4 regions of the Streptomyces sp. NPDC104761 genome follow, and region 2 is predicted to be linked to each of the others. Evidence: riboswitches for the same ligand, from Rfam matches in the RefSeq annotation. Region 2 holds a riboswitch; each other region holds the start of a gene.
What was found. A riboswitch is a leader RNA that binds a small molecule or an ion and turns the genes downstream of it on or off. The one in region 2 is predicted to bind cyclic di-AMP.
Positions count from the first base shown of each region.

Region 1 (7,272 bases), on a different contig from region 2:
GACACCGGCCCCGACCGGCTCCTGCTCTCCTCTCCCGCCGACTTCGACCGCGTCGACGAGGTACGGGCCTCGACCGACGCCATCCTGATCGGCGCCGGCACCATCCGCGCGGACAACCCCCGGCTCCTGGTCAACTCCCCGGAGCGGCGCGCGGCCCGGACCGCCGCCGGCCGGGCCGAGTACCCCCTCAAGGTCACGGTCACCGCGACCGGCGACCTCGACCCGGACGCGCAGTTCTGGCACACCGGCGGCGAGAAGATCGTCTACACGACGGACGAGGGCGTGCGGCGGGCCCGCGCCCGCGGGATCGCCGCCGACACCGTCTCCCTCGGCACCGACCTCGACTGGCGGCTGCTCCTGGAGCACCTGCACGACGTACGGGGCGTACGGCGGCTGATGGTCGAGGGCGGCGGCACCGTGCACACCCAGCTTCTCAAGGAGGGCCTGGCCGACGAGCTCCAGCTGGTGCTCGCGCCCCTCTTCGTCGGCGACCCGAAGGCGCCGCGCCTCTTCGGTCCCGGCGGGTACCAGGCCGGACGGCTGCGGCTCCTGGAGACCCGCCGTATCGAGGACGTCGTGCTCATGCGCTACGAGCCCACGGCCCCCGGCACCGGCGGGTCGGCGTCCGCCGCGGACCGGCACTGGCTGCGGCTCGCCTGTGAACTGGCGGCCGAGTGCCCGCCCTCGCGGACCGCGTTCAGCGTGGGCGCGGTGGTCGTCGCGGCGGACGGCACGGAACTGGCCCGCGGCCACTCCCGCGAGGTCGGCGACCCCGTGGTCCACGCGGAGGAGGCGGCCCTGGCCAAGATCCCCGCGGACGATCCCCGGCTGGCCGCGGCCACCGTCTACACCAGCCTCGAACCCTGCACCCACCGCGCCTCCCGCCCGCACCCCTGCGCCGAGCTGATCCTCAGGGCCGGGGTACGGCGGGTGGTGACGGCATGGCGCGAGCCGGACACGTTCGTGGCGGCGGCCGACGGGACGGGGACGCTGCGGGAGGCGGGGGTGGAGGTGCTGGTGCTGGGGGAGTACGAGGGACTGGCGAAGGCGCCGAACGGGCATCTCGCCGGCTGACCGAGCGGGGCCGGACCCCTCCGGTCCTGGCCTGATCCCGGGCCCGCCGCTTCGGCGTGCACGGACCCGCTCCTGCGCGTGAGTCTTAACCCGTGTGACTCCGCCTCTTCGGATGGCGTATGCTGGTGTCACCGACGCGGGGTGGAGCAGCTCGGTAGCTCGCTGGGCTCATAACCCAGAGGTCGCAGGTTCAAATCCTGTCCCCGCTACTGAAACCCAGGGCCGGAATCCGAGATTCGAGGATTCCGGCCCTGAGTCATATCCGGGCACGTGTTCCCCGTCACACACTTCCGGACTCATCCGCCCGGCCCACACCGTTCGCACCACCCGCTCACAGCCGCAAACCTGGACGGACAGGCAGCGAAGACACCGGACGCATCGAACACGGCGAGCGCATCGAACGCGGCGAGCGCATCGAACGCGGCGAGCACCTCGCACACGGCGAGCGCATCGAGGACATGGGACGGCAGGGGGGCGCGTGGTGGGCCGTGCAGAGGCGGAGCAGGGCGGTCCGGCGTCCGCCCGCATCCTCGCCCGCTTCCTGCCCGCGCTGCTGATCTGCGCCGGTGTCTGTTACGACCTCCTCACCCCCCCGCCCTTCACCGCGGTCCCCTTCTTCACGGCCGCCCCGCTGATCGCCGCGCCCCTCTCCTCGCTGCGCACCACCCTCCTCACCGGCCTGGCCGCGCTCCTGGCCGCCTACGCCGTGCACGCGCGGTTCGCCCTTCTCCCGTACGCCGACGCCGGCACCGAGATCCTCACGGTGGCCACCGTCGCCGTCCTCGCCGTCGGCATCAACCGGATCGTCCGACGCGGCGACCAGCGCCTCGCCTCCGCCCGCGAGGTCGCCGAGGCCGCCCAGCGGGCCGTGCTGCCCGAGCCCGCCGAGCGGATCGGCGGCTTCGAGATCGCCGCCCGCTACGAGGCGGCCCAGGAGGGGACCTTCATCGGCGGCGACCTGTACGCCGTCCAGGACACCCCGTACGGCGTGCGGCTGGTCGTCGGCGACGTCCGCGGCAAGGGGATGGGCGCGGTCGCCGCCGTCGCCGTGGTCATCGGCGCCTTCCGGGAGGCCGCCGAGCAGGAGGCCACGCTGGAGGCGGTGGCCGGCCGGCTGGAGCGGGCGCTGGCGCGCGAGGGCGTCCGGCGCGGCGGCGTCGACGCCCAGGAGGGGTTCACCACCGCCGTCCTTGCCGAACTCCCGCACGGCGACGGCACGCTGCGGCTCGTCAACCGCGGTCATCCGCCGCCCCTGCTGCTGCACGACGACGGCGAGGTGCGCCCGGTGCGGGTGCCGGAGGCCGCGCTGCCGCTCGGGATGGGCGAGCTGGGGGCGTGGCCCGACCGGGCGGCCGAGCACGTGTTCCCGAGCGGCGCCACGCTGCTGCTGCACACCGACGGCCTCTCCGAGGCGCGGGACGCGCACGGCCGGTTCTACGACCCGCAGCGGCGGCTGACCGGCCGTACCGCCACCGCCCCCGGCGCCCTGGTGGCCCGGCTCGCGGCCGAGGTGCGCCGGCACACCGGCGGCGGCATGACGGACGACATGGCGCTGCTCGCCGTACGACGGCCCTGAACGGTGGGGCGGTCACGTTCGGTGTCCGAGCAAGCGCCCTGCGCATAACAACTGAGTCGCCATCAAAACCTGTGTGACTCCTGAGCTGAGCGGCGCGCACCGTCGACTCGACCGATTTTGACCGGTCGCGGCAGGTAAGTCCAAGCTTTGAAAGCTTAATGATCAAGACGAACTGCTTGGAATCTGGTAGCCGGGTCTATTAACGTTCGATAACGCAGCGCGGTCGTCCCAGCCGTCACCCGCGACGGCTCCGTGCGCACGCGCCGAATCCCGCAAGGGAACCGGGGAACCACCACCTTGGGGTGAATCGCACGGCTACCGCCGGTAGGAAACGGCCGGTATACGCGCGTAGGAGACCTTCCCGCTCCGAACCCGTCAGCTAACCCGGTAGGCGGCGGAAGGAAAGGAGTGCGCCCGCGTGGCGTCCAACCCGCCTGCTCCGGCAGCCCCGTTCGTGCCCAGCCAGCGCCGGCCCGAGACCTTCGCCTACGGCGACTACCGCGCCGACGAGGGCCCCTTCGAGGAGTGGAACCCCACCGAGGAGTCCCTCTCCGCGGCCCGCGGCCGGCACCGGGTCGCCAAGCAGAAGGGCGGCGGGCTTGCCCGCAGCTCCACGGTTCTCGGCGTCGGCGTCATAGCCGCCGTCGGCGCGGGCGGCATGGCCAGCGCCAACACGGGCAAGCCGCCGGTCTCCATCTCGCTGCCCGACCTGCCCTCCTCGGTCGACGCCCTGCTCGGCGAGGACACCGGCCACCAGGCCACCCAGACCGCGCTCAGCAGCGTCACCACGACGACCGCCACCGACGCGGACTCCTCCTCGTCCGACGCCGGCGAGGCGCTGCGCAGCCGGATCATCGCCCAGGCCGCGCAGCAGCAGAACCAGCTCGACACCAAGGCCAGTGCCAAGGCCGTCGCCGCCGCCGACAAGGCGATCGCGGACGCCGAGGCCAAGGCGGAGAAGGCGGCCGCCGCCAAGGCAGCCGACGCCAAGGAGAAGGCCGAGGCCTCCGCGAAGCAGAAGGCCGAGCAGGCCCGCCTCGCCGCGCTCGCCAAGCAGTACACGCTGCCCGTCGTCTCGTACACGATCACCGGCACCTTCGGCCAGGCCGGCTCCATGTGGGCCTCCGGCTACCACACCGGCCTCGACTTCGCCGCGCCCACCGGCACGCTGATCAAGGCCGTGCACAGCGGCACGGTCACCGAGGCGGGCTGGGCCGGCTCCTACGGCTACCGCACGATCATCACCCTCGACGACGGCACCGAGCTGTGGTTCTGCCACCAGTCCTCGATCGGCGTCAAGGTCGGCCAGAAGGTCGCCACCGGCGACGTCATCGGCCGCGTGGGCGCCACCGGCAACGTGACCGGCCCGCACCTCCACCTGGAGGTCCACCCGAACGGCCAGGCCACCGCCATCGACCCCATGACCTGGCTGCGCGGCAAGGGCCTCAACCCCTGACCTCGACCCGGAGCGCACCGACCGGCTCCCGGCGGCCCTGACGACACCCCCCGGCGTCAGGGCCACCAGTCTTCCGAACCGCGGATTCCGCTTTTACGAGAACTTCGTACTCGACGGGATGGGCCCCCGGGCGGCCCGTGTTGAAGTGGAGCATGACTGCTCTTCGCAAACTCGGCTCCTCCGACCTCGAGGTCTTCCCGCTCGCCCTCGGCGGCAACGTCTTCGGCTGGACCGCCGACGAGGCCACCTCCTTCGCCGTCCTCGACGCGTACACGGCCGCGGGCGGCAACTTCGTCGACACCGCCGACTCGTACACGGCGTGGATCGAGGGCAACAAGGGCGGCGAGTCCGAGACCATCATCGGGAAGTGGGTGAAGGCGCGCGGCAACCGCGATGACGTCGTCATCGCGACGAAGGTCAGCCAGCACCCCGAGTACCAGGGCCTGTCCGCCGCCAACATCAAGGCCGCCGCCGACGCGTCCCTGCGGCGTCTCGGCACCGACCGGATCGACCTGTACTACACGCACTTCGACAAGCCCGAGATCCCGGTCGAGGAGATCATCGGCGCGCTGGACGAGCTGGTGCGGGCGGGCAAGGTCCGGCACATCGCCGCGTCCAACATCACGCCGGAACGGCTCCAGGAGTCCCTGGACTTCTCCGACCGCGAGGGCCTCGCCCGGTACGTGGCTCTCCAGCCCCACTACAACCTGGTCTCCCGCGACACCTACGAGGGCCCCCTCCAGGACCTGGCCTCCCGCACCGGCCTCGCGGCCGTCCCCTACTTCTCGCTGGCCGCCGGCTTCCTCACCGGCAAGTACCGCCCCGGTACGACGGTCGACAGCGCGCGAGCGGGCCGGGCCGCCCAGTACGCCGAGTCGGAGCGCGGCCAGAAGGTGCTGGCGGCCCTGGACGAGGTCGCCGCGGCCCACGAGGCCCCGATCCCCACGGTCGCCCTGGCCTGGCTGGCGGCCCAGCCCACCATCACGGCCCCGATCGCCTCGGCCCGCACGCTGGAGCAACTCCCGCCGCTGCTGGGCGTCGCCGACCTGACCCTGACGTCCGAGGAACTGACAAAGCTGACAACGGCTTCCGCCTGAGGGCCTGAGGGCCTGAGGGCCCGAGAGCCCGGCCGCTCCCACTCCTTTCGGTGCACGCTTTCCGCCGCAACGGTGCTCGGCCGCGACGGTCGAAGTCGGTGTTGCCGGGCCGGCCGGTACCCGCCGGTGGGAGCACCGGCCCGTCGCCGAGTACAGCGCCGTCGTGGCCGGTCGCGCCGTTCTTTCCCAGACCTTCGGCTGGGGGTGTCCCAGCCGAAGGCCCGGCCGGGGGCTGCCCCCAGCCTTCGGCCGGGAGTACCCCTCAGCCCCCGGGGGGTGTAGTTCGGCTCGTATGTGTGTCCGCCGCAACGGTGCTCAGCCCGCGCGGCGCATTCCGGCGGTGCCGGGCCGTCCGCAGTCTCGAAGCACTAACTCCGGTACGGGTTGTAGGCCGGATACGGCACCGCCGTCCCGTAAGCCGGCGGCGCGTAAGCGGCGTTCCCCGGCCGCCACCCGCCCGGCGCGGCCGTCCGGGCGGCGTACTCCAGGGCCGGCCGCACCAGCTCCCGCTGGCTCCACAGCTCCGTCAGCAACTCCCGCTCACGCGCCACGAAGTAGGCCCCCGCCCGGCCCCGCCGCCCCCGGCGCCGCAGCAGCGCCAGCGTGGTCGCGTGCCCCTCGTACTCGGCGACCGCCCGTCCCGCCGCCTTCCCGAAGTGGTACGCGGCATACTCCCGGGCCATCTGCCGCGCCCGCATCGACCCGAGTACGAACGGTTCCGCCGGGCCCAGCCACCCCGCGTAGACGTACGCCGGCAGCTCCTCCCGTACGGCCCGCAGCTCCCGCTGCCGCGTCCAGACGGCCAGCCAGGTCAGCAGCCCGAACGCCGGCACCATGAACATGCCGTACACGGCGAAGAACCCGTACTGCCCGAAGGTGGACGACCCGTTCCAGAAGGCGTGCATGCTCATGGCGAGCAGCAGCCCGGCCACCGGCACCAGCGCCCGTCGCGCCCGTTGCCGCTCCCCGGAGAGCGCGGCGATGCCGAAGCCGATGCCGGTGAGGACGGTGAAGAGCGGATGCGCGAACGGCGACAGCACGATCCGCACGAAGAACGTCGCGGCGGTGACGGAGGCGATCCCGCTGTCCCCGGTCAGCTGGTCGGTCCCGAAGGCCGTGCCGAGGTAGAGGATGTTCTCGGTGAACGCGAAGCCGGTGGCGGTGACCCCGGCTATCACCACCCCGTCGACGATCCCGGTGAAGTCCCGTCGGCGGAACAGGAACACGAGGAGGACGGCCGCCGCCTTCGCCGACTCCTCGACGACCGGCGCTATCAGGGTCGCCCCGAGCGTGTCCGCGCTGCTCGGGTCCGCGGTGGCCGTCGCTATCCACCTGGTCGCGAAACTGTTGGCGACGATGGCTATCAGCGCGGCCGCGCAGGCGCCCCAGGCGAAGGCGAACAGCAGGTTCCGCCAGGGGCCCGGCTGCACCCGGTCCAGCCACCGGAACGCGCCCACGAGGAGCGGCACGGGCAGCACGGCGAGCCCGAGCCCGACGAGGAAGCCCTCCGTCCCGGTCTGCTCCCGCACCAGCGCGAGGATCACGAGCCCGGAGAGGGCCAGCAGTGTGCTCAGCGCCCCGTACCGCACCCAGCGCCGCTGCCACCAGTGGGGATGCCGCAGACCGTGCCCGGCGGGGTCCGGCGCATACGGCGGCTGCGGCGGCTGCGGCGGTTGTGGTGAGTACTGCGGGTACGGCGGCGGGAAGGTGGCCACGGCATCGACCCTAACGAGGTGACTCCTGACGGTGCTGCTCGCTCTGCGGCACCCGGTGCTGTACGCAACGGAAGAGCAGATCGTTCACCACATGTCCCTTGTCCAGTCCCTGACCCTCGAAACGGGTCAGCGGCCTGTGCGCCGGACGTGGCGCGAAACCGCCCTCGGCCTGCGTGTTCTCGAACTCGGGGTGGGCGTCGAGCACTTCGAGCATCTGCTCGGCGTACGGCTCCCAGTCGGTCGCGCAGTGCACGATCGCCCCGGGCCGCAGCCGGGTCGCGGCGAGGTCGAGGAACTCGGGCTGGATCAGCCGCCGCTTGTGGTGCCGCTTCTTCGGCCAGGGGTCCGGGAAGT
Region 1 covers NZ_JBVJNZ010000033.1:11,228-18,499, forward strand. Annotated here, with positions in the region: gene ACZ63F_RS42270 (dihydrofolate reductase family protein) at 1-1,074, shown strand, start outside; tRNA gene ACZ63F_RS42275 (tRNA-Met) at 1,210-1,283, shown strand; gene ACZ63F_RS42280 (PP2C family protein-serine/threonine phosphatase) at 1,553-2,650, shown strand; cyclic di-AMP (ydaO/yuaA leader) riboswitch at 2,902-3,059, shown strand; gene ACZ63F_RS42285 (M23 family metallopeptidase) at 3,069-4,106, shown strand; gene ACZ63F_RS42290 (aldo/keto reductase) at 4,259-5,203, shown strand; gene ACZ63F_RS42295 (PrsW family intramembrane metalloprotease) at 5,572-6,918, opposite strand; gene trmB (tRNA (guanosine(46)-N7)-methyltransferase TrmB) at 6,929-7,272, opposite strand, start outside.
Region 1: it holds a riboswitch for cyclic di-AMP, as region 2 does, so the genes downstream of both, ACZ63F_RS42285 (M23 family metallopeptidase) here and ACZ63F_RS16845 (transglycosylase SLT domain-containing protein) in region 2, are expected to answer to the same signal.

Region 2 (7,272 bases):
AGGTGCCGAGCGTCTCGGAGAACACAACGGCCGCCACTGGCAAAGGCCCCATCACGGAGACGGCGGGCGCCACTTGAGGCCGAAACGCACGTGAGTCCCACGGCCGCGCTGTCCGTATTCTCTGATCATGGTCGCACCCTCCCCGTACTCACTGATCGCCACCGACCTGGACGGCACGCTGCTGCGCGGCGACGACACCCTGTCGGAACGGTCGCTCGCCGCGCTCGGACAGGCCCGCCGGGCCGGTGCCCAGCACCTCGTGGTGACCGGCCGTCCGGCCCCGAGAGTGCGCCCGCTCCTCGACGACCTCGGCTGCACGGGACTCGCGGTCTGCGGCCAGGGCGCGCAGGTGTACGACGCCGGCGCGCACCGCCTGCTGTGGTCGGTCACCCTGGACCGGGAACTGGCGGAGACCGCACTCGGCAAGATCGAGGCCGAGGTCGGCCAGGTGTACGCGGCGGTCGACCAGGACGGTGTGGACGGGCTCACGCTCATCGAGCCGGGCTATCTGATGCCCCATCCCACGCTGCCCGCGCTGCGCGTCGCCCGGCGCGACGACCTGTGGTGCGCGCCGATCAGCAAGGTGCTGCTGCGCCACCACACCCTGTCCGACGACGAACTGGCGACGACCGCCCGCTCGGTCGTCGGATCGCTGGCGACGGTCACGATGTCCGGGCCGGGCACCGTCGAACTGCAGCCGTGCGGGGTGACCAAGGCGACCGGGCTCGCGCTGGCCGCCGACCGGCTGGGGCTGAGCGCCGGACGGGCCATCGCCTTCGGCGACATGCCCAACGACATCCCGATGTTCGCGTGGGCGGCCCACGGGGTGGCGATGGCCAACGCCCATCCCGAACTCAGGGCGATGGCCGACGAGATCACCACGTCGAACGAGGACGACGGCATCGCCGTCGTCCTCGAAAGACTCTTCGACTGACGCGCGGCGTCGGTCGGGTCAGTACGCGCCGTTGACGTTGTCGATCGAGCCGTACCGTGCGGCGGCGTAGTTGCAGGCGGCGGTGATGTTCGCGACCGGGTCGTAGATGTCGAACGACGTGCCGTCCACGTGGTAGGCCTTGAACGTCGGGTCGATGACCTGGAGCAGGCCCTTGGACGGGATGCCCTTCGCCGCGTTGGAGTCCCAGAGGTTGATGGCCCGCGGGTTGCCGGAGGACTCCCGCATCAGGTTGCGGTAGATGCCGTTGTAGGTGCCAGGGATGTTCTTCTCGTGCATGATCGCGAGCGACTCGCGGATCCAGCCGTCGAGGTTGTTCGGGTACCCGGCGAGGGTCGTGGAGGCCGTTGTGGTGGAGGAGCCGGCGGCGGACGCGGTCGTCGCCCCGATGAGCGGGAGAGCGAGGACGGCGGCACCGGTGCCGACGACGGCGAGCGTGCGGGCGATGCGGTTACGGCGGGGACGGCGGTGCTGGGCGGCAGCAGGCATGGCGAGGTTCCTCTCCGTCGCCTGCGAGGTGAGCTGTCGGGTTCGGGCCCGGGGAGTGCCCGGCCGCACCGCCCGAAGGCGATACGACTTCACCCCTAGCCGTTCCGGAACGACGTCTGTTCTGTGACGTCGGCCGCCCGGTCCGGCGACTTACCTGGGTCCCCCGCTCCTGCCGTGCGAATGATCTCGTCGATGGGTCATTACGGGCGGCGGCAGGATTCGGCGTCCGCCCGGCGAGCCGGAACGTATGCGACAGCACATGTCCGGAACAAGAGCCTGATGCGCACAACGTGCCGATTAGCCTTGATCCGCGCCGTATGGACCGCTTGATCCTTTGCGACTGCCAACCCTCAACTGGCTTACAGGGAAAGGAAAGGAGGGTTGCCTTGCGCGCCCTGCGGCATTTAGGTGCACGTGACCTACTTCACGAATTCGCAATAGCGGCAAATCGGGCATTCGAGACTGATGGAATCCGCCTTTTCCTGGTTCGGCGGAATAGTGCCCGGCTCGTATTCGTTGGGATTCCACTCCGGAGTGTCCCTGTGTGGATGATTAGCGAGATTAGTCCGAATTGAGGCGCTCCATGAACTTCAGGCCGATTCTGGTCGGATCAGGGGAGTGGGCGGGTGCCGCCGGTCGGACTCAACGCCGCAGGTGAGGCTGCTGGTTGGCGGTCCGGGTACGGAGTGCGTGCCGAGGGTCGGCGTGCGTACGCGTGATTCTCGTCACGTCGGGGGAAGGGTGCCGGGGGATCGGGATCGTCGGTGTGAGGGCCCGTCGTGAAGGCGGAACCTCCTCTGCGGTGTGAGTCGTTGACATGACGGGAGTCTGGGCGGGGACCCGGGCGTGAGATGTCCCTGCGGGCCGGCCGGGGGAGCCTGCGGGCCACCGCGTGCGCGCGTGGGGGTGTTGTTCCGTCGGCCGACGGGACGGCGGTCGGGGAGGTGCGCATCACGGTCAGGGAGGTGCGCATCCAGGAGTCGCAGGCCGAGGGGCGTGGGTCGACGGAACGTGGAGGTCGCCGTGCGTGGTCCCGTGGAGGAAGGGTGTGCGGACGGGGGTGGAATGCCGCCGTTCGTGCATCGGGTGTCCTCGTCGGCCTGGCAGGGTGGGGGAGAGGGGTACGCCCGGGCAGGTGACGCCCGCCGGGGGGAGTGGGGCGGGTTCCGGGCGGCGGCCGTCCGGAGGGTTCGTTGCCGGACGGATCCGGGGCGTCACCCGGGACCCGGGCCCGGCGTGGAGGCCGGTGCGGGACACGGCCTGGGCCTCGGTTCGGGACAACTGACCGCACTTCCTGTTAAGTCAGTAGATGTCATGTCGTATCAGCTGATCAAAAACATAACGGTCGTGATCCGATAGCGCCCGGGGTGTAACCGTGGGCGCTATCGGTGATCGAAACCTGACCGGATACGCTGACTTGAGTGATGGCAGCGACCTATCGACAAACCGTGTAATCGCCAGTAGACACCAGCAGACAGGAGACCCCTCGTGACCGTCGTCGGGCCGTTCGGGCTGAGCGTGCGGGACCAGGCTCTGGAAGCCGATGTCCAGGCCGGATTGACGGCTGTCGAGGAAGGCTTGCTAGACGCCACCAAGAGCGAGGTCCCGTTCATCACGGAGGCCGCCCAGCATCTCGTGCGGGCCGGGGGGAAGCGGTTCCGTCCGCTGCTGGTGATGCTCGCCGCGCAGTTCGGCGACCCGTACGCGCCCGGTGTCGTGCCGTCGGCCGTCGTCGTCGAGCTCACCCACCTGGCCACGCTGTACCACGACGACGTGATGGACGAGGCCGCCGTACGCCGCGGTGTCGACAGTGCCAACACCCGCTGGGGCAATTCGCTCGCTGTCCTCACCGGCGACTTCCTCTTCGCCCGCGCCTCCCAGATCCTTGCCGACCTCGGTCCCGAGGCGGTCCGGGTCCAGGCCCTCGCGTTCGAACGGCTGGTGACCGGTCAGATCCTGGAGACGGCCGGCCCGTCGGACGGCCGTGACCCGGTCGAGCACTACCTCGACGTGCTCAGCGGCAAGACCGGCTCGCTGGTCGCGGTCTCCTGCCGCTTCGGCGCGATGCTGTCCGGTGCCGACGAGACGGTCGTCGACGTCCTCACCCAGTACGGCGAACGGCTCGGCGTCGCCTTCCAGCTCGCCGACGACGTCCTGGACATCGCCTCCGACTCGCGCGAGTCCGGGAAGACCCCGGGGACGGACCTCCGCGAGGGCGTGCCCACGCTTCCGGTGCTGCGGCTGCGGGAGCGGGCGGCCCGGCTGGGGCTGGCCGAGGACATCGCCCTGTGCGAGCTGCTGGACTCCGACCTCACGGACGACGCGCGGCACGCGGAGGCCCTGACGGCGCTGCGGGCGCATCCGGCGCTGGAGCAGGCCCGCCGGGACGCGGTCCGGTACGCGGAGGAGGCGCGGGCCGCGCTGAGTCCGCTCCCGGAATGCGACGCGAAGACGGCGCTCGTGGAGCTGTGCGACGCGGTGGTGCACCGAGCCGGATAGGCCTTCGGCGACTGCGCTCCGGGTGCCGTCGTCGGCGTCCCCCGTCGGGGGACTATGTGTTCGTACGGCACTGAGCGGAGCGGACACGGCGCGTGGACCGGCCGGACACGGACCGTCGGCCGGCCGGACACGGACCGTGACAGGAGGCCTCTTCGCTGTACGACCCCTACGGGTCGGAGACGGCGCCTCCACCCTTGTGTCATACCGCAGGTGTACGCGGAGTTGGCTCCGTGGTCTGACGCTTACCCGCCCCCGATTTGGTGAGATGGAAGCCACGGAAATCACCACCACTCACCGATTCGGGTGAGAATGGCGGCTCAGGGTGGGACACGTGCGAGGACGGCCGCCGCCGACGACGGAGGTAAGGCACACATGGCACCGTACGAATCCGACGACAGCACGGGGGCCGCGCAGGCCGGCGACGAGCCGCGCGACGAGTTGCGCGCCGAGCGACGGCGCAAGGCCGCACGCTACGTCGTCCCCGTGGCGGTGGTGGGCGTGGCCGCTGCCACCATCGGCCTGGTCCCGGCGCTCGCCAACTCCGGCGACCCCGACCTGCCGAAGATCACCGCGCAGGAACTCATCGACAAGATCGCCAAGTCGGACGTGCAGCAGCTGTCCGGCACCGTGAAGATCAGTACGGACCTCGGCCTGCCCGACCTCGGCGGTCTGGAGAGCAGCCTGCTGTCCGGGGCGACGCAGGGCAGCGGCGACGGCTCGTCCGCCGACCCGACCAGCAAGCTCACCGAGCTGGCCTCCGGCACGCACACCCTGCGGGTGGCCGCCGACGGCCCCGAGAAGCAGAAGGTGTCGGTGCTGGAGAGCGGCGCCGAGTACAGCCTCATCCACAACGGCACCGACGTGTGGGGCTACGACAGCAAGTCCAACGAGGTCTACCACTCCACCGCCGCCGACTCCGGCAAGGCCGAGCAGCACGAAACCCCGGCCACGCCCAAGGACTTCGCCGACGAGGTCCTCAAGTCGGTCGACGACACCACCTCGGTGACGGTCGACGGCACCGCCCAGGTGGCCGGCCGGGACGCCTACCGGCTCGTCATCAAGCCCAAGCAGTCCGGTACGACGGTCGGCGCGATCAGCATCGCGGTGGACGCCAAGACCGGTACGCCGCTGAAGTTCACGCTCACCCCGTCGAGCGGCGGCGCGGCCGTCGTCGACGCCGGCTACACCCAGGTCAGCTTCGCGAAGCCGGCCGCCTCCACCTTCGACTTCACCCCGCCCAAGGGAGCCAAGGTCACCGAGGGCGACCAGGCGGGCAAGGCCGGCAAGACGGCTGGGGGCAACGGGACGGACCAGGGCGGCAAGGCCTCCGAGGGCCCCGGCGACGGCTCCGCCAAGGGCCTCGACAAGTCCGGCTTCGACGTCCTCGGCAAGGGCTGGAACTCCATAGCCGTCCTCGACACCGGCAGCAAGGGCGGCGTGCCCACCGGCTCCGCCTCCGGCGGCGGCGACCTGAGCGGCTTCCTCGGCTCGCTCGGCGACCCCGTCTCCGGCAAGTTCGGCAAGGGCACCGTCTTCTCCACCCGGCTGATCAACGCCCTGATGACGGACGACGGCAAGGTGTACGTCGGTGCCGTGGACAAGGCCGCACTGGTGAAGGCGGCCAACGCGGGCTAGCAGGGGCAGCGCGGGTGCGGTGGGTACCCTCTGCCGCACGACGAATCGAGGGAGCCGATGGACCGACCGTCCGCCACGGAGCGGGAGCCGGAGGACTCCGGGGGCTCCGGGCACCCCAGGGACTCCGGGCCCCCCGGGGACCTGGGCGACCTGGGGGACGGCGCGCCGGTGGCCGCGGGTGTCATCGACACCCGCGGCCTCACCAAGCGCTACCGCGGAGGACAGCTCGCCGTGGACGGTCTCGACCTGACCGTCCCCGCGGGCAGCGTCTTCGGCTTCCTCGGCCCGAACGGCTCGGGCAAGACCACCACCATCCGCATGCTGATGGGCCTGATCGCGCCCACCTCGGGTACCGCCCGCGTCCTCGGCCACCCGATGCCGCGCGCCTCCCGCGTCGTACTGCCGCACGTCGGTGCCCTCATCGAGGGCCCGGCGCTCTACGGCTTCCTCTCCGGCCGCGACAACCTGCTGCGGTACGACGCCGCCGACCCGGCCGCCGACCCGCGCACCCGGCGCGCCCGCGTGGAGGCCGCGCTGGACCGGGTGGGTCTCGGGGCCGCCGCCGCGAAGAAGGCGAAGGCCTACTCCCTCGGGATGAAGCAGCGTCTGGGTCTCGCCGCCGCGCTGCTCCAGCCCCGCAGGCTGCTGGTCCTCGACGAGCCGACCAACGGCCTCGACCCGCAGGGCATGCGGGAGATCCGTTCCCTGGTGCGGGAGCTGGCCGGGGACGGCACGACCGTGTTCCTCTCCTCCCACCTCCTCGACGAGATCGAGCAGGTCTGCACCCACGCGGCCGTGATGGCGCAGGGCCGGCTGATCGCCCAGGGCGCGGTGGCCGACCTGGCGGCCAGGGCGCGCGGCCGGCTCGTGGTGACCACCCCGGACCCCGGTGAGGCGGCCCGGGTACTCAAGGAACAGGGCGTCGCGGACGTCGTCGCCGCCGAGGACCGGGTGACCGGCGAGCCACCCGAGCGCGACCTCGCCGAGGTCAACGCGGCGCTCGTCACGGCGGGCGTCCGGGTCCGCGGCTTCACCGTGGAACGGGCCTCGCTGGAGGACGCGTTCGTGGCACTGACGGGAGAGGGCTTCGATGTCGCGGGCTGACCTGGCCGTCGTGGACACGGCGGCCGCACGGCCGAACCCGCTGTGGAGCCTCGGCCTGCTGCGCAGCGAACTCGTCACCACGTTCCGCCGGTGGCGCACCCTCGCCCTGCTCGGCGTGCTGGCGGCGGTGCCGATACTCGTCGGGGTCGCCGTCAGGATCGAGACGCGCGGCGGCGGGCAGGTCGGCCGGGGCGGCGGCGAAGGCCCGGCGTTCATCAGCCAGGTCACCAACAACGGACTGTTCCTGGTGTTCACGGCGCTGGCCGCGACCCTCCCGTTCTTCCTGCCGATGGCCGTCGGGGTGGTCGCCGGCGACGCGGTCGCGGGCGAGGCCGACGCCGGCACGCTGCGTTATCTCCTGGTCGCCCCGGCGGGCCGCACCCGCCTCCTGCTCGCCAAGTACGCGACGACGATGGCCTTCTGCCTGGTCGCGACCCTGGTGGTCGCGGCCTCCGCGCTCGCCGTGGGCGCGCTCTTCTTCCCGCTCGGCGACCTGACGACGATCTCCGGCACCCGGATCTCCTTCGCCGACGGCCTCGGCCGCGCCCTGCTGATCGCTCTGGTGGTCGCCGCGTCCCTGGCCGGCGTCGCCG
Region 2 covers NZ_JBVJNZ010000005.1:298,163-305,434, reverse strand. Annotated here, with positions in the region: gene ACZ63F_RS16855 (hypothetical protein) at 1-37, opposite strand, end outside; gene ACZ63F_RS16850 (HAD family hydrolase) at 128-934, shown strand; gene ACZ63F_RS16845 (transglycosylase SLT domain-containing protein) at 953-1,441, opposite strand; cyclic di-AMP (ydaO/yuaA leader) riboswitch at 1,445-1,643, opposite strand; gene ACZ63F_RS16840 (polyprenyl synthetase family protein) at 2,930-3,940, shown strand; gene ACZ63F_RS16835 (LolA family protein) at 4,313-5,575, shown strand; gene ACZ63F_RS16830 (ABC transporter ATP-binding protein) at 5,633-6,679, shown strand; gene ACZ63F_RS16825 (ABC transporter permease) at 6,666-7,272, shown strand, end outside.

Region 3 (7,272 bases), on a different contig from region 2:
CCGTCGAGGACCCAGACCAGCTGCCGTACGAAGGCGAAGGCCGCGGCCGGGTAGGGCACCCGGGCTCCGGCGGGCAGCCGGATCTCGGCGATCTCCGCCGGGAAACGCGGGCCGGTGATCTGGCGGCGCCGGTAGCCGGTGCCGGGGTCGCGCCACTCGGCGGCGTCGGCCGCGCGCCGTACCCCCGGGGTGTCGGCCACGGACTCCTGCGCGCCGTGCGCGCCTTCGGCGGGGGCCAGCAGCGAGGCGACGCCGATCTGGAAGGCGGCGGACAGCTTGCCGAGGACGACCGCGGTGGGGCTGCTCTCGCCGCGCTCGATCCGGCTGATCATCGCCGGGGAGACGCCGGAGGCGTCCGCGAGCTGCGCCAGTGTCCAGCGGCGGCGCTCCCGCTCGGTGCGGACCCGTGCGGCGATCTGCCGCACCAAGGGATCGGCGGAGGGTTCTACTATGTTGGACATGAATCCAATATACGAGAGAGGCCAGGTGGTGGTGCGCCCGGCCCGGCCCGCCGACGGGGAGGCCGTCCGCGCGATCCGCAACCACGCGATCGAGCACTCGACGGCGCTGTGGACCGAGACCCCGCAGTCCCCCGCACAGGGCGCGGCCTGGTTCGCGGCCCATCTGGAACGCGGCTCGGCGCTCGTGGCCGAGCCCGCCGACGCACCGGGCGAGGTGGCCGGGTTCGCGGTCTACGGACCGTGGCGCGCCCTGGACGGCTACCGGCACACGGTGGAGAACTCCGTGTACGTCCGTGAGGGCAGCCACGGGCTCGGCATCGGCTCCGCGCTGCTCGGCCCGCTCATCGCCTCGGCGCGCGAGGCCGGCCACCATGTGATGATCGCCGGCATCGAGTCCGGGAACGCCGCGTCGGTCCGGCTGCACGACCGGTTCGGCTTCGAGCACGTCGGCACGGTCCGGGAGGTGGGCACCAAGTTCGGCCGCTGGCTGGACCTGACGATCATGCGGCTGCCGCTGGCCTGAGACGGCAACGCGGGTGGCGGGCCGACCGATTAGGGTGACCGCGTGGCGAGAGTGCGGTTGAGCGTGGCCGAGCGGCGGGAGGAGCTGCTGCGGGCCGCCATCGGGCAGATCGAGGCGCGGGGCGTGGCGGCGGTGCGGATCGCCGATGTGGCCTCGGCCCTCGGGGTGAGCAACGCGCTGGTGCTGTACCACTTCTCGACGAAGGAGAAGCTGGTCGCGGCCGCCTTCACCTATGCCGCCGAGGACGACCTGGCGCATCTGCGCAAACTGCTGGGCCGCCGCACGTCGGCGCTGCGCCGGCTGCGGGCCGCGGTGCGCTGGTACGCGCCGACCGGCCAGGCCAAGGGCTGGCGGCTGTGGATCGAGGGCTGGGCGGTGGCGTTGCGGGAGCCCGCGCTGCGGGACGTCACCAAGGGACTGGACCAGCAGTGGAAGGCGGCCATCGCCGAGGTCATCGCCGAGGGGGTGGCGGCGGGTGAGTTCCGGTGCCCCGACCCCGCGGCGGCGGCGCTGCGGCTGACCGCGCTGCTCGACGGGCTCGCCGTCCAGCTGACCTCGTACCCCGGCGCCGTACCCCGGGCCAGGGCCCAGGCCTGGGCCGACGAGGCGCTGGCGCGCGAACTGGGGCTGCCCGAGCGGCAGTAAGGGGCGGCCCGCAGTGCGGCCACCCCCTACCCGCCCGCTCCGCCTCAGGCCACGGAAGCGATCCGCATCTTGATGTCGTCCGGGGAGAGCGCACCCTTGGCCGTCACGTGGTCGCCGGACGACTCGCCGCGCAGCCGGCGCCCGATCCAGGGGACCAGGTACTCGCGGGCCCAGTGCACGTCGTCGCGGCGGACCTCCAGGGTGCCGCGGGGCGGCAGCGGGGGCCATGCCTGGTCGGGGTCGGCCGGCACCTCGATGCCGAGCACCTGACCGGCGCGCAGCGCCACGCGCGTGTGCCCCTCGGGAGACAGGTGCAGGCGGTCGCCGTCCCAGGCCCGCCGGTCCTGCACGCTCTTGAGGGACCACAGGTCGAGGACCGGGCAGCCGTACCGGTCGGCGATGGCCCGGACATGTCCGTTGTATGTGGCGATCTTGCCGCGCAGGTGCTTCAGGACGGGCACGCCCCGGGTGTCGAAGCCGGTGGTCACGAGCACCGTGCCGACGGCCTCGGTCAGCCGGGCCACGGCCCGCTCGAACCGCTCGGCCACCTCGTCGGGGTCGGTGCCGGGGCGGATGATGTCGTTGCCGCCCGCGCAGAAGGAGACCAGGTCCGGGGCGAGTTCCAGGGCCTGCGGCACCTGGTCCGCCACGATCTGGTCGAGCAGTTTCCCGCGTACGGCGAGGTTGGTGTAGCTGAAGTCGCCCTCGGGCCGCCGGTCGGACAGCAGTACCGCGAACCGGTCGGCCCAGCCGACGAACGCCCCGTCGGGGCCGGGGTCTCCCACGCCCTCGGTGAAGCTGTCCCCCACCGCTGCGTACGACCCGATCACTGATGCATTGTCACTCTTCGAATCGTCTCCCACGTCGGGCCATGATTCACCTTCGGCTGTGACCTACGCGACCGTAATAAGGGGTTGACGCTCGGTGAGATAAGACACTGCTAAATACTTTGCCAATCTTGGAATAAGTCCCTGACCAGCGGTGTTGACGTCGATCCTGATTCCGGGACCGCGTGTGGGGCGGCCCCGGAATGCCGGAGGTCGGCGCCTGCAGGGTCAGCCGACGGTGACGCTCTTGGAGCGGAGGTAGGCGACCGGGTCCACGTCCGAGCCGTAGTCGGGGGTGGTGCGGATCTCGAAGTGGAGGTGCGGGCCGGTCACGTTGCCGGTCGCGCCGGAGAGGCCGATCTGCTGACCCGCGGTCACCGTCTGGCCGACCGAGACGGACAGGGCGGAGAGGTGGCCGAACTGCGCGTAGTAGCCGTCGGCGAGCCGGATGACGACCTGGTTGCCGTAGGCGCCGCCCCAGCCGGCCGTGACGACGGTACCGGCGCCGACGGCCTTGACCGGGGTGCCGGTCGGGACGACGAAGTCGACGCCCGTGTGGTAACCGCTGGACCACATGCTGCCGGCCACGTGGTAGCCGGTGCCGATGGTGCCACCGGCGACCGGGAGGGTGAAGCCGGCGACGGTCGTGGCCGCACCGCCCGCGATGTCCGAGGCGTCCGAGGACGAGGACGACGCCGAGGACGACGCCGAGGACGAGGCGGACGACCGCGGACTCCACTGCGCCTCGGGACGGGAGCCGGAGTCCGTCGGCGCGGCGTGCCGGCCGCCGAGGGTGAGCTTGAGGCCGGGGTGGATCAGCGAGGGATTGCCGCCCACTGCCTGCCGGTTGTCGGCGTAGAGCCGGTGCCAGCCACCGCGGACGTTCTGGTCACGGGCGATCTTCGAGAGGTAGTCGCCGGGCACCACCGTGTAGATCCGCCGCGCGGAATGCGCGGCGCCGGAATTCCGTGCGGGCGCCTCCTTCACCGCGGCCCTCTCGGCCACGGGAAGCGACTGGGCGGCCTTTCCGGAAAGGGACTGCGTGGTGGTCGCGTGGGCGCCGGTGGCCCCCATGAGCGGCAGGGCCAGCGCGGCGCCACCGGTTCCGGCGACGGCCATCGAACGGGTGAGACGCTGGGACTTGGGACGGCGGTGCTTACCCTTCGCGGGCATGGCGCATTCCTCTCCTGCGCCTGCGAGGTGAGCTGTCGGGTTCGGGCTGGAGCTGCCCGGCCACACCGGAGGAGGTGGCTGCACCCCGAGCCGTCCCGGGAACCGGAACAGGCGGTCATACCTGGTGGGTCCCCCGCTCCTGCCGGGCACGGGTGAGTGTGTGTGGGGACTCCGGGCGGCGGCAGGATTCGGCGTTCCGACCGGATGTGCGGCGAACGTAAGCGAGGGGGACGGACATGGACAAGCACCCGGTTCCGGCCGTCCGGTCCCGACGTGATCCATAAAGGGACGTTCCGGTCACCCTCCGTGAATTCCGGCCCCCGTCGGATTTCCAATTCGCTTGCGGAACATCAGGATTACGTGAGCATGACGCGCGACGGACGGTCACGAATATGACGCTCCTCACGCACGTCACACCACGTCCGCTTATTCCATGGCAAGTTATGACGAAGGCGCCAATTCGGGCAGATGCGTCAGACCCGGCGGAGCCGGAAGACCGCCGCATCCAGGTCACCCTTCAGCCCGGTACGCAGCCCGTGGTGCAACAGCACGGCACCTCGATGCACTTCGCCCGTTTCGCGGCATTCGTACGACGCGGTCGGGTCGAGCCCCTGCAGCCGCAGCGCCGGCGCCGGCTCGCCGTAGCTCTGCGCCTGCAGCCAGGCCAGGACGACGGTCTCGTCGCCGAGGGTGTACTGCACCGCGCTGAGCCCGCCGGCCGGTGGCCGCAGCCGGAACTGGTCGCCGCGCTGCACCTGGGGCCGGATCTCCTTGTAGAGTTCCACCCAGCGCCCGGCCTCGGCCAGCTCCTCCTCGGTCCACCGCGAGAGGTCGCCGCCGACCCCGAGCGCGCCGGCCATGGAGCTGACGAACCGGAAGCGCAGGCTGCTGATCCGGCCGTTGAGCTGGTGGTTCGGGCTGTCGGTGACCCAGGCCGACATGACCCGGGCGGGGTGGATCTGGCTGAAGCCGTGCTGGATGGCGAGCCGGTCCAGCGGGTCGGTGTTGTCGGAGGTCCACACCTCGTCGGTACGGCTCATGATCCCGAGGTCGATCCGCCCGCCACCGCCAGAGCAGGACTCGATGGCGACGTTCGGGTGGGCCGCGCGGATCCGGTCGAGCAGGGCGTACAGGCCGCGCACATGGTCGACCCACAGACGCTGCGGGTAGGGCTCGCCGGGCCAGCCCGCGTCCGTGAAGCAGCGGTTGAAGTCCCACTTGACGTAGTCGATCGGGGCACTGGACAGCAGGGCGTCGAGCTGCTCCCAGAGGTATTCCTGGACGTCCTCGCGGGCGAGGTTGAGGACGAGCTGGTTGCGGAGTTCCGTCCGCTTTCGTCCCTGCTGGTACTGGACCCAGTCGGGGTGGGCGCGGTACAGGTCGCTGTCCGGGTTGACCATCTCGGGCTCGACCCAGATGCCGAACTGCATGCCGAGGGCGTGCACGTAGTCGGCGAGGGGCTTGAGGCCCTTGGGGAAGCGGTCGGGGTTGGGCGTCCAGTCGCCGAGGCCGGCGCGGTCGCTGGTGCGGGCGCCGAACCAGCCGTCGTCGACCACGAACAGCTCGACGCCGATCGCGGCGGCCCGGCGGGCGAGGGTGGCCTGCTGCTCCTCGGAGATGTCGAAGGTGGTGGCCTCCCAGGAGTTGAACAGCACCGGCCGGTCCTGGTCGGCGTCCGGGATGACGTGCGCCCGCTGGTAGGCGTGCCAGGCGCGGCTCGCCCCGCCGAAGCCGCCGTCGGTCCACAGGCCGGCGAAGACCGGGCTGGTGTACGACTCGCCCTCGGCCAGCATCAGCAGGCCCGAGTCGTCGTAGCCGGCGCCGCCGGTGATCTGCACGCGCGCGTCGGGAAGTTGGGCGACCGCGATCCGCCAGGAGCCGGACCAGCCGAGGGCGCAGCCCCAGACCTCGCCGCGCTCCTCGGTGGCGTCGGTGTCGAGGGCGACCCAGGGCAGGTGCTGGTGGCCGGTGTGGCCGCGGCGGCTGCCGATGACCTTCTCGCCGTAGGTGAGCGGGGCCCTGGTGAGGCGGGACTCGGCGGCCCAGCGTCCGTGCAGCTGGGACAGCCGCCAGCCCTCTCGGTCGGGGAGCGTCCAGGTGGCGGGGTCGGCGCGCAGCAGCTCCACGCGCGCGCGTGCCTCGTTGTCCACGCTCACCCAGCGCTCGACGACGTCGCCGCGCATCCGGTAGTGCAGGGTGATGACGATGCCGTCGTCCGTGAAGCGCAGCCGGAGCTCGTCGTCCTCGACCTCGTACGTGTCGAAGGTCCACTCGGTGCCCCGGCGCTCCTCGGTCCGCACGGACAGCGCGGGCCGCACGAAGCGGGGGCCGCCCTCGACGGGGTACTCCTCGCGGCCGTCCAGCGGGGACTCGAAGGGCCAGTAGCCGGGCAGCACCCGGGTGCTGAGCTCTTCGGCGTCGGCGAGCCGGATCCTGGGCCCCCAGTGCAGGTGGAGCAGTTCGTCGGTCTCCGTCAGATGCAGCGCGTAGCTGCTGCCGGGGCCCGACAGCAGCCAGGTACGACCGTTTTCGGCGATGTCCACCATCGAGAAACCTCACACAGGGGCCAACAGATCCGCTCAAGCACCAACATCATCAACGGCTACGGGCCCCGGAGGCAAGGGGCACGGGCCGCGGAGGCGATGCCTGTGGACAACTCATTGCCCGTGGAAACCGATGTCGTATGGTCGGTCCAGTGCCCGTCGACGAGCAGCGCCGACGGGGCCGGCCGGGAGGAGCCCCCCGTGACGCAGCAGGTCCCGTCGACCGAGCCCGAGCTGGCCGGTGTGCGCAACTTCCGTGACGTGGGCGGCCTGCCGACCGTGGACGGGCGACGGGTGCGACCGGGCGTGCTGTTCCGCAGCGGCCATCTGGCGCACGCGACGGAGGAGGACACGGAGTTCCTCGCCTCGCTCGGCCTGCACACGATCTTCGACTTCCGCAACGCGGCCGACCAGAAGCTGGAGGGCCCGGACGTCGAGCTGCCCGGCACGCGGAACGTGAACCTGCCGCTGACCGACCCGGCGCACGGCGCCGAGTTCTGGACGATGGTCCGCGAGGGTGACATCGAGCAGCTGCGCGGGCTCCTGGGCGACGGCAAGGCCGCGGCCCGGATGGTCACCTCGTACCGCACGATCGTCAAGGACCGCACCGACGAGCACTCGCGCGTGCTGCACGCGCTCGCCGAGGACAGCGTCCCGGCGCTGATGCACTGCGCGGCCGGCAAGGACCGGGCGGGCATCTCGATAGCGGTGACGCTGCTCGCGGTGGGTGTGGAGCGGGACGCGATCCTCGCCGACTACCTGGAGTCCAACGCCAAGCACCGCCGCTACAAGGTGAGGCGCAGCGGCAGCGGGGAGAGCGTGTACAGCCCCGAGGTGATGGAGCTGCTCAGCCCGCTCTTCGACGCCCGCGCGGAGTACCTCGCGGCGGCCTTCGAGAGCATCGACGAGACGTGGGGCGACGTCGACGCGTACCTGGAGCAGGGCCTGAAGCTGGCTCCGGAGACGCGGGAGCGGCTGCGCGGGCGCCTGCTCGACTGAGGCCGGACGGAGGTCGGCGGCTCAGCCCTTGCCGCCGAGGGCGAACAGCAGGTAGAGGAAGCCGGCCAGGGCGTGCCCGACGGCCAGGTAGATGACCAGCC
Region 3 covers NZ_JBVJNZ010000013.1:233,148-240,419, reverse strand. Annotated here, with positions in the region: gene ACZ63F_RS31580 (helix-turn-helix domain-containing protein) at 1-461, opposite strand, end outside; gene ACZ63F_RS31575 (GNAT family N-acetyltransferase) at 460-984, shown strand; gene ACZ63F_RS31570 (TetR/AcrR family transcriptional regulator) at 1,027-1,629, shown strand; gene ACZ63F_RS31565 (SGNH/GDSL hydrolase family protein) at 1,674-2,459, opposite strand; gene ACZ63F_RS31560 (M23 family metallopeptidase) at 2,685-3,629, opposite strand; cyclic di-AMP (ydaO/yuaA leader) riboswitch at 3,634-3,794, opposite strand; gene ACZ63F_RS31555 (alpha-galactosidase) at 4,103-6,175, opposite strand; gene ACZ63F_RS31550 (tyrosine-protein phosphatase) at 6,374-7,171, shown strand; gene ACZ63F_RS31545 (DUF6126 family protein) at 7,193-7,272, opposite strand, start outside.
Region 3: it holds a riboswitch for cyclic di-AMP, as region 2 does, so the genes downstream of both, ACZ63F_RS31560 (M23 family metallopeptidase) here and ACZ63F_RS16845 (transglycosylase SLT domain-containing protein) in region 2, are expected to answer to the same signal.

Region 4 (7,272 bases), 210 kb from region 2:
GGGCACGGCCCGGTTCGTCCCCGGGATGCTGCACGGCGCGTTCACCATGCTCGCGACCGGCGTGATCCTGGTCGGCCTCAACGAGGCCGACGACCACCACGTCAACACGATCAAGATCGGCGTGAAGCTCGCCCTGCTGATCGTGATCCTCGGGCTCGTCTACGTGAAACGGGACGACGAGAAGGTCGAGAAGGGCGCCTTCGGCCTGGTCGGCCTGCTCACGATGGCGAACATCTTCATCGCCGTCCTGTGGACCTGAGCCTCCGGCGCCGTGCCGCGGACCTGATCCCCGGCACCCTCACCGGGCCTTCCTGAGAGCGGTACGGGCGGCCGCCACCGCACCGGCCGCCGCCGCACCGGCCGCCACGGCCGGCCAGGCCGCCACCGTGACGCACACCAGCACCCGCCCCGGCCACTCCAGCCACGCGCCGCCGACGGCGGCCGCGACCGACAGCCTCGTCGTCGCCGTCATCCCCGCATGATGCCGGTGGCCATCACGGCGGCCCCGGCCGCCGGTGGACGCTGCGCCCGCCGGGCGCGGAGGGGTGAGATGCCGGACATGTCCCTGATGCTGGGGAGAGCCGGTCGCGGTAGTCGCAGGGCATGCGCGCGTGCCGACGAAAAGCGCGCCCCGTCGCGCGGACCGTGCGGTCGCGGCGGACAGGAGCGCCGACGGGCGTCGGCGGGCGGGTGGGGATGCGTGGCGGCAGGCGGGCGCCGTGGCGCGTGCGGGCCGGCGGAGGGAAGCGGGTGGGGGCGCCCGAGAGGTGACGGGCGCCCCGCGGGGTCAGGCCGGGCGCACCACGCTGTGGATGATCGACTCGCCGCCGTAGTAGATCGACTCCTCGCGGACGTAGGCGCCGGGCTTCGGGGCGTGGATCATCATGCCGTTGCCGAGGTAGATGCCGACGTGGCTGACGTCGTCGTAGAAGAAGACCAGATCGCCGGGGAGGGCGTCGGCGAGGGAGACGGTGGTGCCGGCGTTCACCTGGTCGTAGGTGGTGCGCGGCAGGGAGACGCCCGCGGCCTTCCAGGCGGCCTGGGAGAGCCCCGAGCAGTCGTAGGAGCCGGGTCCGGTGGCACCCCAGACGTACGGCTTGCCGATCTGCGCGCGGGCGAAGGCGATCGCCTTGGCGGCCTTCGTGGCGTAGGCGGAGTCCGGGCCGGAGTCCGAACCCGATCCGGAAGCGGAGCCGCCCGGCGCCGAGGACGCCGCGGACGACGAGGCCTCCCGGTCGGCAGCGGCGGCCTGCTGCTGCGCCAGCTCCGCCGCCTTGCGGGCCGCCTCCTCCTGCTGCCGCTTCTCGATCGCCGCCAGCCGGGCCTTCTCCGTGGCCGTCAGCTGCGACAGCAGCTCCCGCGCGGAGGCCAGCTTCGTCTGCACGGTGGCCTTGGCGGTCCTGAGGTCGTCCTGTGTCCCGGTGAGCGACTCGAGGCTCCGGGTGGTCTCCTGCCGCTTCTTCATGGTCGCGGACTGCTCGGTGACGTAGTCGTCGACCGCGCTCTTCTGGCGCGAGGTCAGGCGGCTCATCAGCTGGTCCTGGTCGAAGTAGCCCTGGGGGCTGTCCGCGAGCAGGAAGGTCGCGGTGTCGGGAACGCTCGCGCCGGTGCGGTACTGGGCCGCGGCGAACGAACCCAGTTCCTCACGCGCCCTGTTGAGCCGTTCGGTGCGTCTGGCGACGTCGTCGAGCAGGGCGTCGACCTGCTTGCGCTGTCTGCCGGTGCGCTCCTTGGCCGCGTTGTACTTCTCGGTCGCCGACTCCGCCTGCCGGTAGAGGGCGTCGACCTTCTTCTCGACCTCCTCCAGGCTCGGCTTGCCGTCCTCGGAGGGCGCGGCCTCGGCCGACTGGGAGAACAGGGCCATGGAGGTGAGGGCCGCGGTGGCCAGCGCGGGGGTGCGTATGCCTGCCGCGCGCGCTCCTGACGGCCGGGACTTGCGGTGCGACGCCAACGGGGGCGACTCCTTCCGGTGTTCCGCCTACCGAGTTAGCTGTCGGGTTCGGGCGGGTGGTTCGGAAGGGTTGCCCTACGGCCCGTCCCCCGGAGGGGAGTCGGGACCGATTCACCCCGGGATCGGTGTGGGTCCCCGGCTCCGGACGCGCGGTGGCGCCCCGGACTCGGCGGAGGCCGTGCGGCCCGGCGACGTTCGCCGGTGGGGGTCGTGCGGCCTGCCCGGCACGCTAGCCAACTCGTGTGGTCTCTGTGAAGTTTGATGTGCGATATGCCCGATACATTTTCGTGACCTTGGCGTTGCGCTCGTTCAGGCGGGGCGATCGGGGAGGTTATGGGCGACTTGCCCGGATGGGTCCAAAGGTTCCGGCGGGAGGTATACAAAGGTCCGGGGTGGGGGTCGGCGGCTGCGGGACGCGCGTCGACCTGCTGTGACGGAGGGGATCCGTTCGGTCACGTTGGCGACTTTTCGGGGTGGCGGCCGGTTGTCGGTGGGGCGCCCTAGACTCGGAGAGCGATGAGCAGCCTCTTTGACGACAGCTTCCTGGCGAGCCTCCAGGCCCCCCGCGGCCACGACGAGGAACCTCCGCCGCCGCCCGAGGACGAACACGCTCCGGAGTCGGTTCCGGACGATCTGTTCGGCGGGAAGTTCGACGTGCCCCCGGACCGGGACGCCTACTACCGCGACGGTGCCGCCCGCCCCGCCCTGGACCCGGCCGCGCTCCTGGAGGGGCTGAACGACAACCAGCGGGCCGCCGTCGTGCACGCCGGCTCCCCGCTGCTCATCGTGGCCGGCGCCGGTTCCGGCAAGACGCGCGTGCTCACCCACCGCATCGCGCACCTGCTCGGCGCGCGCCAGGTGCACCCGGGCCAGATCCTCGCGATCACGTTCACCAACAAGGCCGCGGGCGAGATGAAGGAGCGCGTCGAGCACCTCGTCGGCCCGCGCGCGAACGCGATGTGGGTGATGACCTTCCACAGCGCCTGCGTGCGGATCCTGCGCCGGGAGAGCAAGAAGCTCGGCTTCACCTCCTCCTTCTCGATCTACGACGCCGCCGACTCCAAGCGCCTGATGGCCCTGGTCTGCCGTGACCTGGACCTCGACCCCAAGCGCTACCCGCCGAAGTCCTTCAGCGCCCAGGTCAGCAACCTGAAGAACGAGCTGGTCGACGAGGAGGACTTCGCCGCCAGGGCCACCGACGGTTTCGAGAAGACCCTCGCCCAGGCCTACGCCCTCTACCAGTCGCGGCTGCGCGAGGCGAACGCCCTCGACTTCGACGACCTGATCATGACGACGGTCAACCTGCTGCGCGCCTTCCCGGACGTCGCCGAGCACTACCGCCGCCGCTTCCGGCACGTCCTGGTCGACGAGTACCAGGACACCAACCACGCCCAGTACGCCCTCGTGCGCGAGCTGGTCGGCACCGGCGCACACGAGGAGGACACCCCGCCCGGCGAGCACGACCTGCCCCCCGCCGAGCTCTGCGTCGTCGGTGACGCCGACCAGTCGATCTACGCCTTCCGGGGCGCCACGATCCGCAACATCCTCCAGTTCGAGGAGGACTACCCGAACGCGACGACGATCCTCCTGGAGCAGAACTACCGCTCCACCCAGACGATCCTCTCCGCCGCCAACGCGGTCATCGAGCGCAACGAGTCCCGCCGCCCGAAGAACCTGTGGACCAACGCGGGCGCGGGCGCGCAGATCACCGGCTACGTCGCCGACACCGAACACGACGAGGCGCAGTTCGTCGCCGAGGAGATAGACCGTCTGACGGACGCGGGCGAGGCCAAGGCCGGCGATGTCGCCGTCTTCTACCGCACCAACGCGCAGTCCCGTGTCTTCGAGGAGATCTTCATCCGGGTCGGCCTGCCCTACAAGGTGGTCGGCGGCGTCCGCTTCTACGAGCGCAAGGAGGTCCGGGACGTCCTGGCGTACCTGCGGGTGCTGGCCAACCCGGAGGACTCCGTCCCGCTCCGGCGCATCCTCAACGTCCCCAAGCGCGGCATCGGCGACCGCGCGGAGGCGATGATCGACGCCCTCGCGCAGCGCGAGAAGATCAGCTTCCCGCAGGCGCTCAAGCGGGTCGACGAGGCGTACGGCATGGCCGCGCGGTCGGCGAACGCGGTCAAGCGGTTCAACACGCTGATGGAGGACCTCCGTACGGTCGTGGAGTCCGGCGCCGGACCCGCCACAGTCCTGGAGGCGATCTACGAACGCACCGGATACCTGGCCGAGTTGCAGAACTCCACGGACCCGCAGGACGAGACCCGTATCGAGAACCTCCAGGAACTCGCCTCCGTGGCCCTGGAGTTCGAGCAGGAGTCCGGCGAGGGCGAGCAGTCCGGCGGCCTCGCCGACTTCCTGGAGCGGGTGGCCCTGGTCGCCGACTCCGATCAGATCCCCGACGAGGACGAGAACGGCGACGGCGTCATCACCCTGATGACCCTGCACACCGCCAAGGGCCTCGAGTTCCCGGTGGTGTTCCTGACCGGCATGGAGGACGGCGTCTTCCCGCACATGCGCGCCCTCGGCCAGACCAAGGAGCTGGAGGAGGAACGGCGGCTCGCCTACGTCGGCATCACGCGCGCGCGGGAGCGGCTGTACCTCACGCGGTCGGCGATGCGCAGCGCCTGGGGCCAGCCGTCGTACAACCCGCCCTCGCGTTTCCTGGAGGAGATCCCAGGCGCGTATCTGGAGTGGAAGCGCACCGGGGCGATGGCGCCGGTCTCCACCGGACCCGCGGCGGGTGTGGCGGCCTCGCTCTCCTCGACCCGCTCGCGCTCCTCGGCGTCGGGCGCGTCCGGCTTCGCCACCCGGCGGACCTCGGAGAAGCCGGTGGTCTCGCTGGCGGTCGGCGACCGCGTCACCCACGACCAGTTCGGCCTCGGCACGGTCGTCGCGGTGAAGGGCACGGGCGGCAACGCGGAGGCGACGATCGACTTCGGCGACGCCAAGCCGAAGCGGCTGCTGCTGCGGTACGCGCCGGTGGAGAAGCTCTGACCCGGACGGTGTGGGCCCCGCCGCGGCGGGGCCCTGCGGTACCGGCCGGTCAGGTCGGGTCGAGTCCGTGGCTGCGCAGCCACGGCAGCGGGTCTATGGCGGCGCCGCCGGCCGGCCGCACCTCGAAGTGCAGGTGCGGTCCTGTCGAGTTCCCGGAGTTCCCGGAGTACGCGATCGGGTCGCCGGCCTTCACCGTCGTCCCGGCGGCGACGCGGTACGACGAGAGGTGGCAGTACCACGTCTCCGTGCCGTCCTTCGCCGTCACGATCATCATGTTGCCGTAGGCGCTGTTCCACTTGGTGGAGACGACGCCGTCGGTCGCGGCCATCACCGTCGTGCCGTAGGAGACGGGGAAGTCGATTCCCGTGTGGACGGACATCCAGTTGACGCCGGCCTGGCCGAAATAGGCGCTGAGCCCTTTCTGCGTGACCGGAAGCACGTACTTGGGGCGCAGCCGCTCCTTGCGGGCCGCCTCCGCCGCCGCCTTCTTCTTCTCGGTCTCCTGCTGGGCCTTGAGGTCGATGCGCTCCTGCGTCCGGCTGGCCCGGTCGGCGAAGTCGTCCGCACCCGCGGAGAGCGTCCTCAGCTGGGCGTCCAGCTTGCTGTTGGCGGCGGACGGTTTCACCGACTGCGCGTCGGAGGCGGAGGCCGTGGTGTCCTTGCCGTCGCCGGTGAGGCCGTTGACGGAGGCGGCCGCGATCCCGGCGACCCCCATCACGCACACCGAGGGCACCGCGACGGTCAGCAGCGCGGACCGCTTGGGAGGCGTACGGCGACGGGAACGCGCCCCCGCGCGGGAGCCGGCGCGAGTCGCCGCGGGAGTGGCCGGGGCGACCTCTTCCTGGTCCTCCAGCAGTGGCGTTACTGCAGGCAGTTCACCGGTCGCGGCCAATCCCCCGTCGTCCGGGGAGTCCGCCGTGGGCTCTGCGAAGCCGTCGTGTCCGCCGTGCCCGTCGTGTTCGCCGTGCCCGCCGTGCCCGCCGTGCCCGTCGTACTCCGCGTACTGCTCGTGGCCCGCCTGCTCCTCGAAGTCCCCGTACGGCTCGTGCTGCTGCACAGGCTCCGGCTCGTGCTCGGGGACGTGCGCCGGGGTGCCGTCGGAGTTCCACTGCGTGGCGTCGTACACGCCGGTGTCGAAGGCCTGGGTGCCCCACTCCCACTGCTGGGTCGCTCCGGCCATGCCCGACTGGTCCGGCTGCAGCCAGGCGTTCGCGTCCCACTGGCCGCTGGTGTCGGGGGCCGTCCCCTGTGCCGGGACGGTCCACGCGGTGCTGTCGTAGGCGCCGGAGTCGTAGGCGGCGTGGTGCTGGGCCGCGTACGGGTCGTAGTTCAGCGTCTGGCCGCCGGCGGTCTGCCACTGCGTGGTGTCGTAGGCCCCGGTGGCCTGCCCCTGGCCGGGGAGGCTGCCGAAGAGCGGGTCGCTGTGGAACGCGGTGCCGGTGGCGGTGTGGTCGCCGTACGTGGTGAAGTCGCCGTACTGGGCTTCCTGGGTGCCGTACGACGCGTAGTGCGACGGGTCGGCGTCGGAAGCCGGGGCCGGGGTGGTCATGGTCCCCGACGGGTGACGGTCGTTCACCAACTTCTCTTTCGCCTCGACAACAGGGGCTGGCAGAGCAGTGCGGCGACTGTACCCGGCGGTATACGGGCGCGACAATCTTCAACAGGTTTCGCTGTTTCGGGAAACGGGCATTCGGCCGTGTTTCGGGGGACGACGGGCGCGGGTTTGGCTTTGTGTTCGATGATTGTTCGAGGCAAGTGGGGGTCCCCGGAGGCCTCCGGGGACCCCGGCAGGTCCCGGTCGGGCGCTCCGGCGAACCCTCAGGCCACCGTCAGACCGCCCGTGATCCGCTCCTCCGGGTGCGTGTCGTCGAGGGCCTGTCGTATACCGGTCGCGACCGCCGGATGGATGGGCAGGGCGAGGTGCCCGATGCCCGTCACCCGCACGTTCGTCGCCAGGAGGTCCGGGTGGTCGACGCGCGCCGTCTCCACCGGCTCCATCAGCGAGTCGAGGTCGCTCCAGAAGCTCACGAACCGGGTACGGCAGCCGGGCGCGGGCCGGGCCAGCTCCTCGATGACCGCCGAGCCGGGGCGCATCTGCCGCACGATCGGGTGCGCGTCCGCCAGCGGCGCCACCCGGGTGCCGGAGTGCGGCGTGCCGAGCGTCACCAGCGTGCGGACGCGCAGGTCACCGCCGAGGCGCTGGACGTAGTAGCGGGCGATCAGCCCGCCGAGGCTGTGCCCCACGATGTCGACCCGGCCGCTGCCGGTGCGCTCGCAGATCTCCTCGACATGGCGGCCGAGCAACTCGGCGGCGGTGC
Region 4 covers NZ_JBVJNZ010000005.1:92,690-99,961, reverse strand. Annotated here, with positions in the region: gene ACZ63F_RS15905 (hypothetical protein) at 1-259, shown strand, start outside; gene ACZ63F_RS15900 (hypothetical protein) at 299-472, opposite strand; gene ACZ63F_RS15895 (C40 family peptidase) at 788-1,951, opposite strand; cyclic di-AMP (ydaO/yuaA leader) riboswitch at 1,960-2,133, opposite strand; gene pcrA (DNA helicase PcrA) at 2,468-4,954, shown strand; gene ACZ63F_RS15885 (M23 family metallopeptidase) at 5,004-6,530, opposite strand; gene ACZ63F_RS15880 (esterase/lipase family protein) at 6,773-7,272, opposite strand, start outside.
Region 4: it holds a riboswitch for cyclic di-AMP, as region 2 does, so the genes downstream of both, ACZ63F_RS15895 (C40 family peptidase) here and ACZ63F_RS16845 (transglycosylase SLT domain-containing protein) in region 2, are expected to answer to the same signal.